3 regions of the Rhodococcus sp. B50 genome follow, and region 1 is predicted to be linked to each of the others. Evidence: riboswitches for the same ligand, from Rfam matches in the RefSeq annotation. Region 1 holds a riboswitch; each other region holds the start of a gene.
The links. A riboswitch is a leader RNA that binds a small molecule or an ion and turns the genes downstream of it on or off. The one in region 1 is predicted to bind S-adenosylmethionine.
Positions count from the first base shown of each region.

Region 2: linked by a shared signal. The riboswitch ahead of metX (homoserine O-acetyltransferase MetX) and the one ahead of GON09_RS22905 (amino acid ABC transporter permease) in region 1 are both predicted to bind S-adenosylmethionine.
Region 3: linked by a shared signal. The riboswitch ahead of GON09_RS15565 (aminotransferase class V-fold PLP-dependent enzyme) and the one ahead of GON09_RS22905 (amino acid ABC transporter permease) in region 1 are both predicted to bind S-adenosylmethionine.

Region 1 covers NZ_WPAG02000002.1:4,922,098-4,925,371, reverse strand. Annotated here, with positions in the region: gene GON09_RS22915 (ABC transporter substrate-binding protein) at 1-191, opposite strand, end outside; gene GON09_RS22910 (amino acid ABC transporter ATP-binding protein) at 227-1,009, opposite strand; gene GON09_RS22905 (amino acid ABC transporter permease) at 1,006-1,977, opposite strand; SAM riboswitch class I at 2,232-2,324, opposite strand; gene GON09_RS22900 (sulfite exporter TauE/SafE family protein) at 2,475-3,248, shown strand.
Region 2 covers NZ_WPAG02000002.1:122,840-126,113, forward strand. Annotated here, with positions in the region: gene GON09_RS00840 (bifunctional methylenetetrahydrofolate dehydrogenase/methenyltetrahydrofolate cyclohydrolase) at 1-189, shown strand, start outside; gene GON09_RS00845 (DUF3017 domain-containing protein) at 214-498, shown strand; gene metX (homoserine O-acetyltransferase MetX) at 495-1,622, opposite strand; SAM riboswitch class IV at 1,757-1,868, opposite strand; gene GON09_RS00855 (NADP-dependent isocitrate dehydrogenase) at 2,137-3,274, shown strand, end outside.
Region 3 covers NZ_WPAG02000002.1:3,289,447-3,292,720, forward strand. Annotated here, with positions in the region: gene GON09_RS15560 (hypothetical protein) at 1-22, opposite strand, end outside; gene GON09_RS15565 (aminotransferase class V-fold PLP-dependent enzyme) at 231-1,544, opposite strand; SAM riboswitch class IV at 1,613-1,730, opposite strand; gene GON09_RS15570 (Pls/PosA family non-ribosomal peptide synthetase) at 1,875-3,274, shown strand, end outside.

The sequences.
Region 1 (3,274 bases):
TTGGCGGCGATCTCCTCGACCGGGTCGGTGGTGATGCGGTTCTGGTCCGCGGTGAGGTTGTAACCGGCCGTGGTGGCGGCGTCGGTGTCGGTTCCGGCATCTGCGTCGGAACTGCAGGCCGCGACACCCAGGAGAGCGACGGCGGTCAGGATCGAGGTCAGCAGGCGGACCCGGCGGGAGGAAGCGAACATCGTTACCTTCTCGAATGCGGTGGTGGGGCGGAAAATCAGAGAACACGGGACAGGAACGACGCGGTGCGTTCCTGCTGCGGGTTGTCGAGGAGCTCGTGGGGTGGTCCCTGTTCGACGATGACGCCGCCGTCCATGAAGACGACGGTGTCGGCGACCTCACGGGCGAAACCGATCTCGTGCGTGACGATCACGAGAGTCGCGCCGTCGCCGGCAAGGTCGCGGATGACGGCGAGAACCTCGCCGACGAGTTCGGGGTCGAGAGCCGAGGTGGGCTCGTCGAAGAGGATCACGGCGGGTCGCAGGGCCAGGGCCCGCGCAATCGCGACGCGCTGTTGTTGTCCGCCGGACAGTTGTTTCGGGTAGTCGTGCAGCTTGTCGCCCACGCCGACGCGGTCGAGCAGGGCGCGGGCCTCCGCCTCGATTTCCGCTCGGTCGCGGCCCTGCGCCGACAGCGGTGCCTCGACGACGTTCTCGAGGGCGGTCAGGTGCGGGAACAGGTTGAAGTTCTGGAAGACGAAGCCTATGCGGGAACGCTGACGGAGGATGTCGCGGGCACGCAACTCGTGCAGCTTGTTTCCGCGACGCTTGTAGCCGATCAGCTCACCGTCGATGCGGACGGTGCCGCGGTCGACCTTCTCGAGGTGGTTGAGGGTGCGCAGGAGGGTGGATTTCCCGGAACCGGACGGCCCGAGGATCACAGTGACCGTGCCTTTGCGTAGTTGCAGGTCGATCCCTTTCAGCACCTCGAGTGTGCCGAACGACTTGTGGACTCCGCGCACGTCGACGACGTAGTCGACGTCGTCCCGGGTCGCGGTCACTTCGTGGCTCCCCGGGGTGCACCGATACCGCTGTCGCGGATCTCCCGGTATTTCGCGACCACGCGCTGCCACGGGGTGAACGGGAGTGCCCGTGCCGAACCGCGAGCGTAATGCCGTTCGACGTAGTACTGCCCGATCGACAGGATCGTGGTGAGGATGATGTACCAGACCGTCGCGACCATGAGCATCGGTACGACGCGTCCGGTACGGCCGAAGATCACCTGCACCTGGTAGAAGAGCTCGGCGATGGCCATGGTGGAGACGATCGAGGTTCCCTTGAAGAGGCTGATCACCTCGTTGGCGGCGTTCGGGAGGATCGCCCGCATGGCCTGCGGGAGCACGATCTTCACGAACTGCCGGTACCGCGGGATGCCGAGCGCATTGGCCGCCTCGATCTGACCGTGATCGACCGAGATGATGCCGGCCCGGATGATTTCGGCCGAGTAGGCCGCCTGGTGGAGTGCCAGGCCGATGACGGCGGCGGTGAATCCCGAGATCACCCCGGCCACACCGAACTCGAAGAAGGCGGGACCGAAGGGGATACCGATCGACAGCGTCTCGTACAGGTACGCGATGTTGAACCAGAACAGCAGTTGGACGATGAGCGGGATCGATCGGAACGCCCAGATGTACGTCCACGAGACCACTTGCAGAACAGGATTGTTCGACAGCCGGCCGATCGCGAGGAGCACACCGAGCGCGAAGCCCAGGAACGTGCCCCACAACGTCAGCTCGATCGTCATCCACAGTGCGGAGAGCACGGACGACGCAGTGAAGTATTGCGTGAAGGTGGCCCAGTCCCAACCGGGATTGGTGGCCAGGCCGTGCACGAACTGGGCGACGACGATCAGCACGCCGGCGCTGATCACCCAACGCCACGGATGCCACTTTCTGGCGACGACCAGGTTCTCGTCGTCGGCGGGTTCGGCCGGTGCGTCGGGGACGCGGATATCGGTGGACGCGCTCACGGCGACGTCCTGGTAGCGGGAGGCATCGGGAAGGCCTTTCGGGACAGCGGGGGCGGTCGGGGACGGGGACGGGATGCAGACGTGGGTCCCGGCCCGTCCCCCTGCGGACGGGCCGGGACTCACGCGGTGAAGAACGGCGGGAGGTTCCGGTGGACGATCTACGTCAGTGACGACACCGATGCGACCTCCCGCGGCACAGGTCGATGTGCCGGCGGCGCCACGAAGCGCGCTCGGTCCAGCGGGTCATGCTCGTTCCTCCATCGGTCCCGGCGGTAGCACCCGCACCCGCGCACGGGGGGTTGCTGCGACGTCGTGGAGCCAGGTCTCTCGGTCGCTCTGGATGGTCGCCGCCCAAGCTACGGAGTGCGGCGCGCTGCGGACAGCCTTTCTCTCACCGTGACGGAAATAGCGTCGCTCATCGAGACCGATGTCGATGTCGCCGTGGAGCCCCGACATCGACAACGATGTCGGTTTCGACGAGACGTAGACTCGCCTCGGTGACCCCGCTCGAACTCTTCCTCGTCGCACTTGCCGGTCTCGGAGCCGGAGCGATCAACTCCCTCGTCGGATCCGGCACCCTCATCACGTTCCCGACGCTCATCGCGTTCGGTGTACCGCCGGTGACCGCGACGATGTCCAATGCGATCGGCCTGGTCGCCGGGGGCGTCTCGGGTACCTGGGGCTATCGGCGCGAACTGCGCGGGCAATGGGAGCGGTTGCGATGGCAGATCCCGGCGTCGTTCTGCGGGGCACTGGTCGGAGCATGGCTCCTGCTCCACCTGCCGGAGACCGTCTTCGAGACGGTCGTGCCGATCCTGCTCGTCCTGGCGCTCACGCTCGTCGTACTGCAACCGAAGATCCAGGCCTGGGTGGCTCGCAGAACGGGTGGCGACGCCGACGGCCGTCTCGGACCGATACGGATGACGCTGCTCGTCGTCGGCACGTTCGCCGTCGGTGTCTACGGCGGCTATTTCACGGCGGCGCAGGGAATTCTGCTGATGGGCCTGTTCGGTGCGTTGCTGCACGACCACATCCAGCGGCAGAACGCCGCGAAGAACCTGCTGTCGCTGGTCGTGAACGTCGTGGCCGCCTGCGCCTACATCCTGGTGGCGTTCGACCGGATCGATTGGACCGTGGCCGCACTGATCGCCGTGGGTTCCCTGATCGGCGGCTACCTCGGTTCCCACTACGGCCGACGCCTGTCGCCGGTCGCGTTGCGGATCGTCATCGTCGTCGTCGGCCTGATCGGGTTGTACCGTCTGCTGTTCTGACTCGGTCGTTTCTTCCCCACGATAAC
Region 2 (3,274 bases), 4.8 Mb from region 1:
AAGCCCGGCGCTGCGGTGCTGGACGTGGGTGTCTCCCGCACCGAGGACGGACTGCGCGGCGACGTCGCCGCGGACATGCGTGAGGTCGCGGGCTTCGTGTCTCCGAACCCCGGCGGTGTCGGCCCGCTCACCCGTGCATTCCTTCTGAGTAACGTCGTGGAGCGGGCCGAGCAGCTCGCCGCCCGGTAACGGGTCGACACCCCGGGAGACGAGATGGCTCAGGCTCTGCGATTCACGCGTCTGAACCTGCCGCTGCTCGCGGTCACCCTGGTGATCGCGGCAGCGGTGATCCTGGTGATCGCCGACCGATGGCGACGCGGAGCGTTCGTCTTCGGCGGCGCGACGATCCTCGCCGGCCTGTTCCGCTGGGTTCTCGACGAGGACAAGGTCGGTGTCCTCGCGGTACGCAGCAAGGGATTCGATGTCGCGTCGATGATGGTTGTCGGCGGCATCGTGGTGGCGCTCGCCGCGTCGATCGACCCGCTGGGGACCGACTAACCCTCGGCGAGTTTCATCAGCTCGGCGAGGAGCTTGGCGACCTCGTCGGCCTCGGTGAGGAAGCCGTCGTGTCCGTCGCGCGAGACGAGTACACGCAGCTCGTCCGATCCCGGGAGGAGATCGGCGATCTCCTGCTGCAGGCGCAGCGGATACAGCCGGTCGGAATCGACGCCGGCGACGATCGTCGGCACCGGGGTGGACCCGAGTGCGGCTTCGACACCGCCGCGTCCGCGCCCGACGTCGTGCCGGTTCATCACGTCGGACAACAACACGTAGGTACCGGGATCGAAGCGCGCGACGAGTTTGCGCGCCTGGTGCTCGAGATAGCTCTGCACGGCGTACCGGCCGCCCCGCCACGGATCCTCACCGTCCTGGGGGAGATTCCCGAAGCGTGTGTCGAGCTCGAGTTCGGTCCGGTAGGTGAGGTGCGCGATGGTCCGGGCGATGGCAAGTCCGGCTTCGGGGCGCCGCCCCGTGCCGTAGTAGTCGCCGCCCTGCCAGTCGGGGTCGGCCGTGATGGCCGTCATCTGCGCGCTCTGGGTGCCGATCTGGTCGGCAGTGGCGCGGGCGCCGGTAGCGAGGACGAGCGACGCCCGTACGCGCTCGGGATGGGTGATGATCCATTCGAGGGTGCGCATGCCGCCCATCGAGCCCCCGGTCACGGCCGCGAGAACGTCGATGCCGAGCTTGTCGAGCAGGGTCACTTCGGCGGCCACCTGATCGCGCACGGTGATCAGAGGGAAGCGGGAACCCCACGCCTTGCCGTCGGGTGCGGCGCTGCCGGGACCGGTGGTTCCGCGGCAACCGCCGAGGATGTTGGTCGAGACGACACACCAGCGATCGGTGTCGATGGGGGCACCGGGGCCGACCATGCCCGACCACCACCCGGGGGACGGATGATCCGGGCCGGCGGGGCCGGTGACGTGCGAGTCGCCGGTGAGGGCGTGTTCGACGAGCACAACGTTGTCGCGGGCGGGGGACAGCTCACCCCACCTCTGCATAGCGATCGTGACGTTCGGCAGTGTCTCACCGCTCTCGAGGGCGAGATCTCCGATGTCGATGGTTTCGAGGCGTCCGTCCGCCGGGGGCAGTTCGACGCGACGACGCTCGGTGCCCGCCGTCAAGAGGTGACCGCCTCGACGCTCGGGGAGGGGTGGCAGCGCCGGCTGCGGATGTCGGTCATCGTGTCCTTCCGGCGGTGGTGGGAGGTTCGATCGTGGTTTGCGTGCGACAGCACATCATCATGTCAATCCTCCCGGCAGCAGGCTTGTCGGCGGGGTCCCGCCGACCGTGTCCTCACCCGGAGCACCCCACCCCGGTCGGAGGGTTGCCGGCCAGCAAGCCGGGGCTTGACGCTGGCACTCATGACTATCCCGGCAGTCTAGCGACTCTCCGGCGCAGGGTCTTATGCACCCTCTGAACAGCCCTGACCAGCATGAAAGTTACCGGTCGGTAAGGCTGGAGGGTAAGACGAGGCGCTTTGCGGACGCCGCGAATAGCAGTACGCTTGTCATGTTTGGCCGGGGTCCAGGACGTGGACACGGCCATGCTCGCGCATAGCGAGCCGACGGCGATCGCACCCACAAAGTGCGGTCGATTGGGGACCACAGAAACGTCCTAGGAGGACACGAAGCGCATATGTCCAAGATCAAGGTTGAGGGTAAGGTCGTCGAGCTCGACGGCGACGAGATGACCCGCATCATCTGGCAGTTCATCAAAGACAAGCTGATCCACCCGTACCTGGACGTGGATCTCGAGTACTACGACCTCGGCGTGGAACACCGCGACGCCACCGATGATCAGGTGACGATCGACGCGGCGAACGCCATCAAGAAGCACAACGTCGGTGTCAAGTGCGCCACCATCACTCCCGACGAAGCGCGCGTCGAAGAGTTCGGTCTGAAGAAGATGTGGCGGTCGCCCAACGGCACCATCCGTAACATCCTCGGCGGCACCATCTTCCGTGCGCCCATCATCATCTCGAACGTGCCGCGTCTGGTTCCGGGCTGGACCAAGCCGGTCATCGTCGGCCGCCACGCGTTCGGTGACCAGTACCGCGCCACCGACTTCAAGGTCGACCGCCCGGGTACCGTCACCATCACCTTCACGCCGGAGGACGGCAGCGAGCCGATCCAGCACGAGGTCTGCCAGATCCCCGAGGACGGCGGCGTCGTCATGGGTATGTACAACTACAAGAAGTCCATCCAGGACTTCGCGCGCGCCTCGCTCTCGTACGGCCTGCAGCGCAACTACCCGGTCTACCTGTCGACCAAGAACACGATCCTGAAGGCCTACGACGGCATGTTCAAGGACGAGTTCCAGCGGATCTACGAGGAAGAGTTCAAGGCGGAGTTCGACGCCGCCGGACTCACCTACGAGCACCGCCTCATCGACGACATGGTCGCGTCGTCCCTCAAGTGGGAGGGCGGCTACGTCTGGGCCTGCAAGAACTACGACGGCGACGTCCAGTCCGACACCGTCGCCCAGGGCTACGGTTCGCTGGGCCTGATGACCTCCGTCCTGATGACCCCGGACGGCAAGACCGTCGAGGCGGAGGCCGCACACGGCACCGTCACGCGGCACTACCGCCAGCACCAGCAGGGCAAGCCGACGTCGACCAACCCGATCGCATCGATCTTCGCCTGGACCCGTGGCCTCGAGCATCGCGGCAAGCTGGACAACACCCCCGAGGTGATCGAGTTCGCGCAGCAGCTCGAGGACGTCGTCATCAAGACCGTCGAGAGCGGACAGATGACCAAGGACCTCGCTCTGCTGG
Region 3 (3,274 bases), 1.6 Mb from region 1:
CAGAGATGGATGCGACGGACATCGGATACCTCTCGGTACGGGCCGCGGAGCGGCACGAGGAGATCGGCCTGGAGGCCGGAAGGCTGTGAGGGAGAAGACTTTCAGTCCGGACAGATTCCCGATGCCGTACGGCAGAGGTCGACATGGCGACGGCACCAGCGTGCCGCAGCGATCGCCCTCGTCCGTTCCATGCGAATTACCCTACTTATCCTGTGGGGAATTGTCGACCGCTACACGCACGGCGACGCGTCGCCGTCGGTCGCTCCGAGGCCGGGACGCGTCTCCGGCGAGGGGTTCCACACGCCGTCGGTCTTCGCGTGCACCCACGACGGCCCGTTCACGACCAGCGACCGGAGCGCTCCGAGGAGCCGCTCGACGTCGTCGGACGAGCTGCCGAGTCCGAGCGACGCCCGGACGGCACCGCCGGCGCGACCGACCCGCGCGAGCAGCGGGTGGGCGCAGAAACGTCCGTCGCGGACGCCGATGCCGTGCTCGGCGGACAGATAGGAGGCCACGTGACCGGGCTCGTAGGCCTCGATCGTGAAGGTGACGATTCCGACGCTGTCGGCCGAATCGTTCCACAGCCGAAGCACTTCCACTCCGTCGATGGCCTCCAGACCGTCGATGAGCAGGGAGCACAGGGACTCCTCGTGACGGGTCACCGCGTCGGAGTCGAAACCGGCAAGCGCATCGCATGCGGCGGCGAGGGCGGCGACACCGAGCACGTTGGGGGTGCCGGCCTCGTGACGCGCAGGGGCGCAGGCCCATTCGGTGTGGTCGAGGCGCACCTCGCGGACCGCACCGCCTCCGGCGAGGTACGGGTCGGCGGCGTCGAGCCAGTCGCGGCGGCCGACGAGCACTCCCGCACCGAACGGCGCGTACAGCTTGTGGCCGGAGAACGCGAGGTAGTCCACGCCGAGCGACTCGAGGTCGACGCGGCGATGGGGCACGAGCTGCGCGCCGTCGACGAGGATCCGCGCACCGGAGGCGTGGGCGAGTTCGGCGAGCTCGGCGATGGGCAGCACCTCGCCGGTGACGTTGGAAGCACCCGTGACGGCGAGCAGAGCCGCGGGGGCACGCTGGAGTTCGACCGCGAGGCGCCACACCGTCTCCGCGACCGTGTCGGCCGCCTCGACGATGCGAGAGTTCTTCCACGGCAGCAGGTTCGCGTGATGCTCGATGTCGAGCACGACGACATCGCCGGACACGGCACTCGCGAGTAGATTCAGCGAATCGGTGGTGTTGCGCGTGAAGACGACGACCTGGTCGTCGTCCGCACCGACGAAGCGCGACACGGAGGTACGAGCGTCCTCGTAGGCGGTGGTGCTGATCCGCGAGGCGTATCCGGCGCCGCGGTGCACGCTCGCATAGAAGGGCAACAGTTCCGTGATGCGGTCGGTGACGACGGACAGTGCCGGTGCGCTCGCCGCGTAGTCGAAGTTCGCGTAGGTGCAGGTACCGCCCTGGACGAGCGGAACCTGCGAATCACAGCCGGAAACGGTGGCGAACGGAGCGATGCAGGTGGTGGCGGCTACAGCAGTCATGACAAATCCCTCGTGTACTCAGGGACCCGCCGGTGACGCCTACGACGGAGAGTTCTCGTCGCCGGCAGAGTCCGCGCTTGCCGTGTCCGGTGGTGGATTCACGGCCCGGTCGTCACCCGGAGCACCCCACCGCGGTTGGAGGGTTGCCGACCAGCTAGCCGGGGCTTGACGCTGGTACTCATGACCTGGCGAAGACAATGACAGGACGATCGAGCCGTGTCAACCCGTATCGCACGACGCCGACACACGTTCCGCGCACCGAACGTTCACCTGTTGTCCACCCGGACGTGAGATAACCGGAAGATCCATCGAGCAGAAGGACCCGCGGAGTTGCCAGCCATATCCTCGACCCCCGTCGGCCGGTCCCCCATTCCGGACGAATTCCTCCGCGCGTCGCACGCTCCACCTGCACGCACCCTCGTCGACCTGCTGCGGAGCGCCGCCGAGGCACATCCGGACGCCCCCGCCGTCGACGACGGCACCACGGTCCTCGAATACGCCGAACTCGTCGAGGCGGTGATCGCCGGTGCCTATGCACTGAACGATGCGGGTGTCGGCGCCGGCGACAGGGTCGGTGTGCGCATGACGTCCGGGCGCACCGATCTGTATGTGACGATTCTCTCGATTCTCGCCGCGGGCGCCGCATACGTGCCCGTCGACGCGGACGACCCCGACGAGCGCGCCGAGCTCGTCTTCTCGGAAGCACGGGTCACCGCCATCGTCACCGACGAGGGCATCGGGCCGGGCACGGCCGCCCCGTCGGGCACCCCGGCCGTGCGGGGGCCGCACCTCGACGACGACGCGTGGATCATCTTCACCTCGGGTTCGACCGGGACACCGAAGGGTGTCGCCGTCACCCACCGCAACGCGGCGGCCTTCGTCGACGCGGAGGCTCGGATGTTCTGCCGGGCGGCGCCGCTCGGACCCGGCGACCGGGTCCTGGCCGGGTTGTCGGTGGCCTTCGACGCGTCGTGCGAGGAGATGTGGCTCGCTTGGCGGCACGGCGCCTGCCTGGTTCCGGCACCCCGCGCGCTCGTCCGCTCCGGCATGGATCTCGGACCGTGGCTCGTCTCGCGCAACATCAACGTCGTCTCCACCGTGCCCACGCTCGCGGCGATGTGGCCGGCCGAAGCACTCGAGGCGGTGCGCCTGCTCATCTTCGGCGGCGAAGCCTGCCCACCCGATCTCGTGGAGCGTCTCGCCGTTCCGGGACGGGAGGTGTGGAACACCTACGGTCCCACCGAGGCCACGGTCGTGGCCTGCGCTTCGCTGATGGACGGCACCGGGCCGGTCCGTATCGGCCTTCCCCTCGACGGCTGGGATCTCGCCGTGGTGGACGCCGAGGGCAACCCCGTCGAAGAGGGCGCGACCGGCGAACTCGTCATCGGCGGCGTCGGTCTCGCGCGTTATCTCGATCCGGCGAAGGATGCCGAGAAGTACGCTCCCATGCCCACGCTCGGCTGGGAGCGCGCCTATCGCAGCGGCGATCTCGTCACCCTCGACCGCTCCGGACTGCTGTTCCAGGGGCGCGCCGACGACCAGGTCAAGATCGGTGGCCGCCGCATCGAACTCGGCGAGGTCGACAACGCGCTGCAGAACCTGCCCGGCGTGGCCGGCGGTGCGTGTGCGGTGCGCAAGACGGCCGCCGGACACTCGATCCTCGTGGGGTACATCGCCTCCACCGATCCGGACTTCGACATCGCGTCCGCCCACGACCTGCTGTCCGAGCA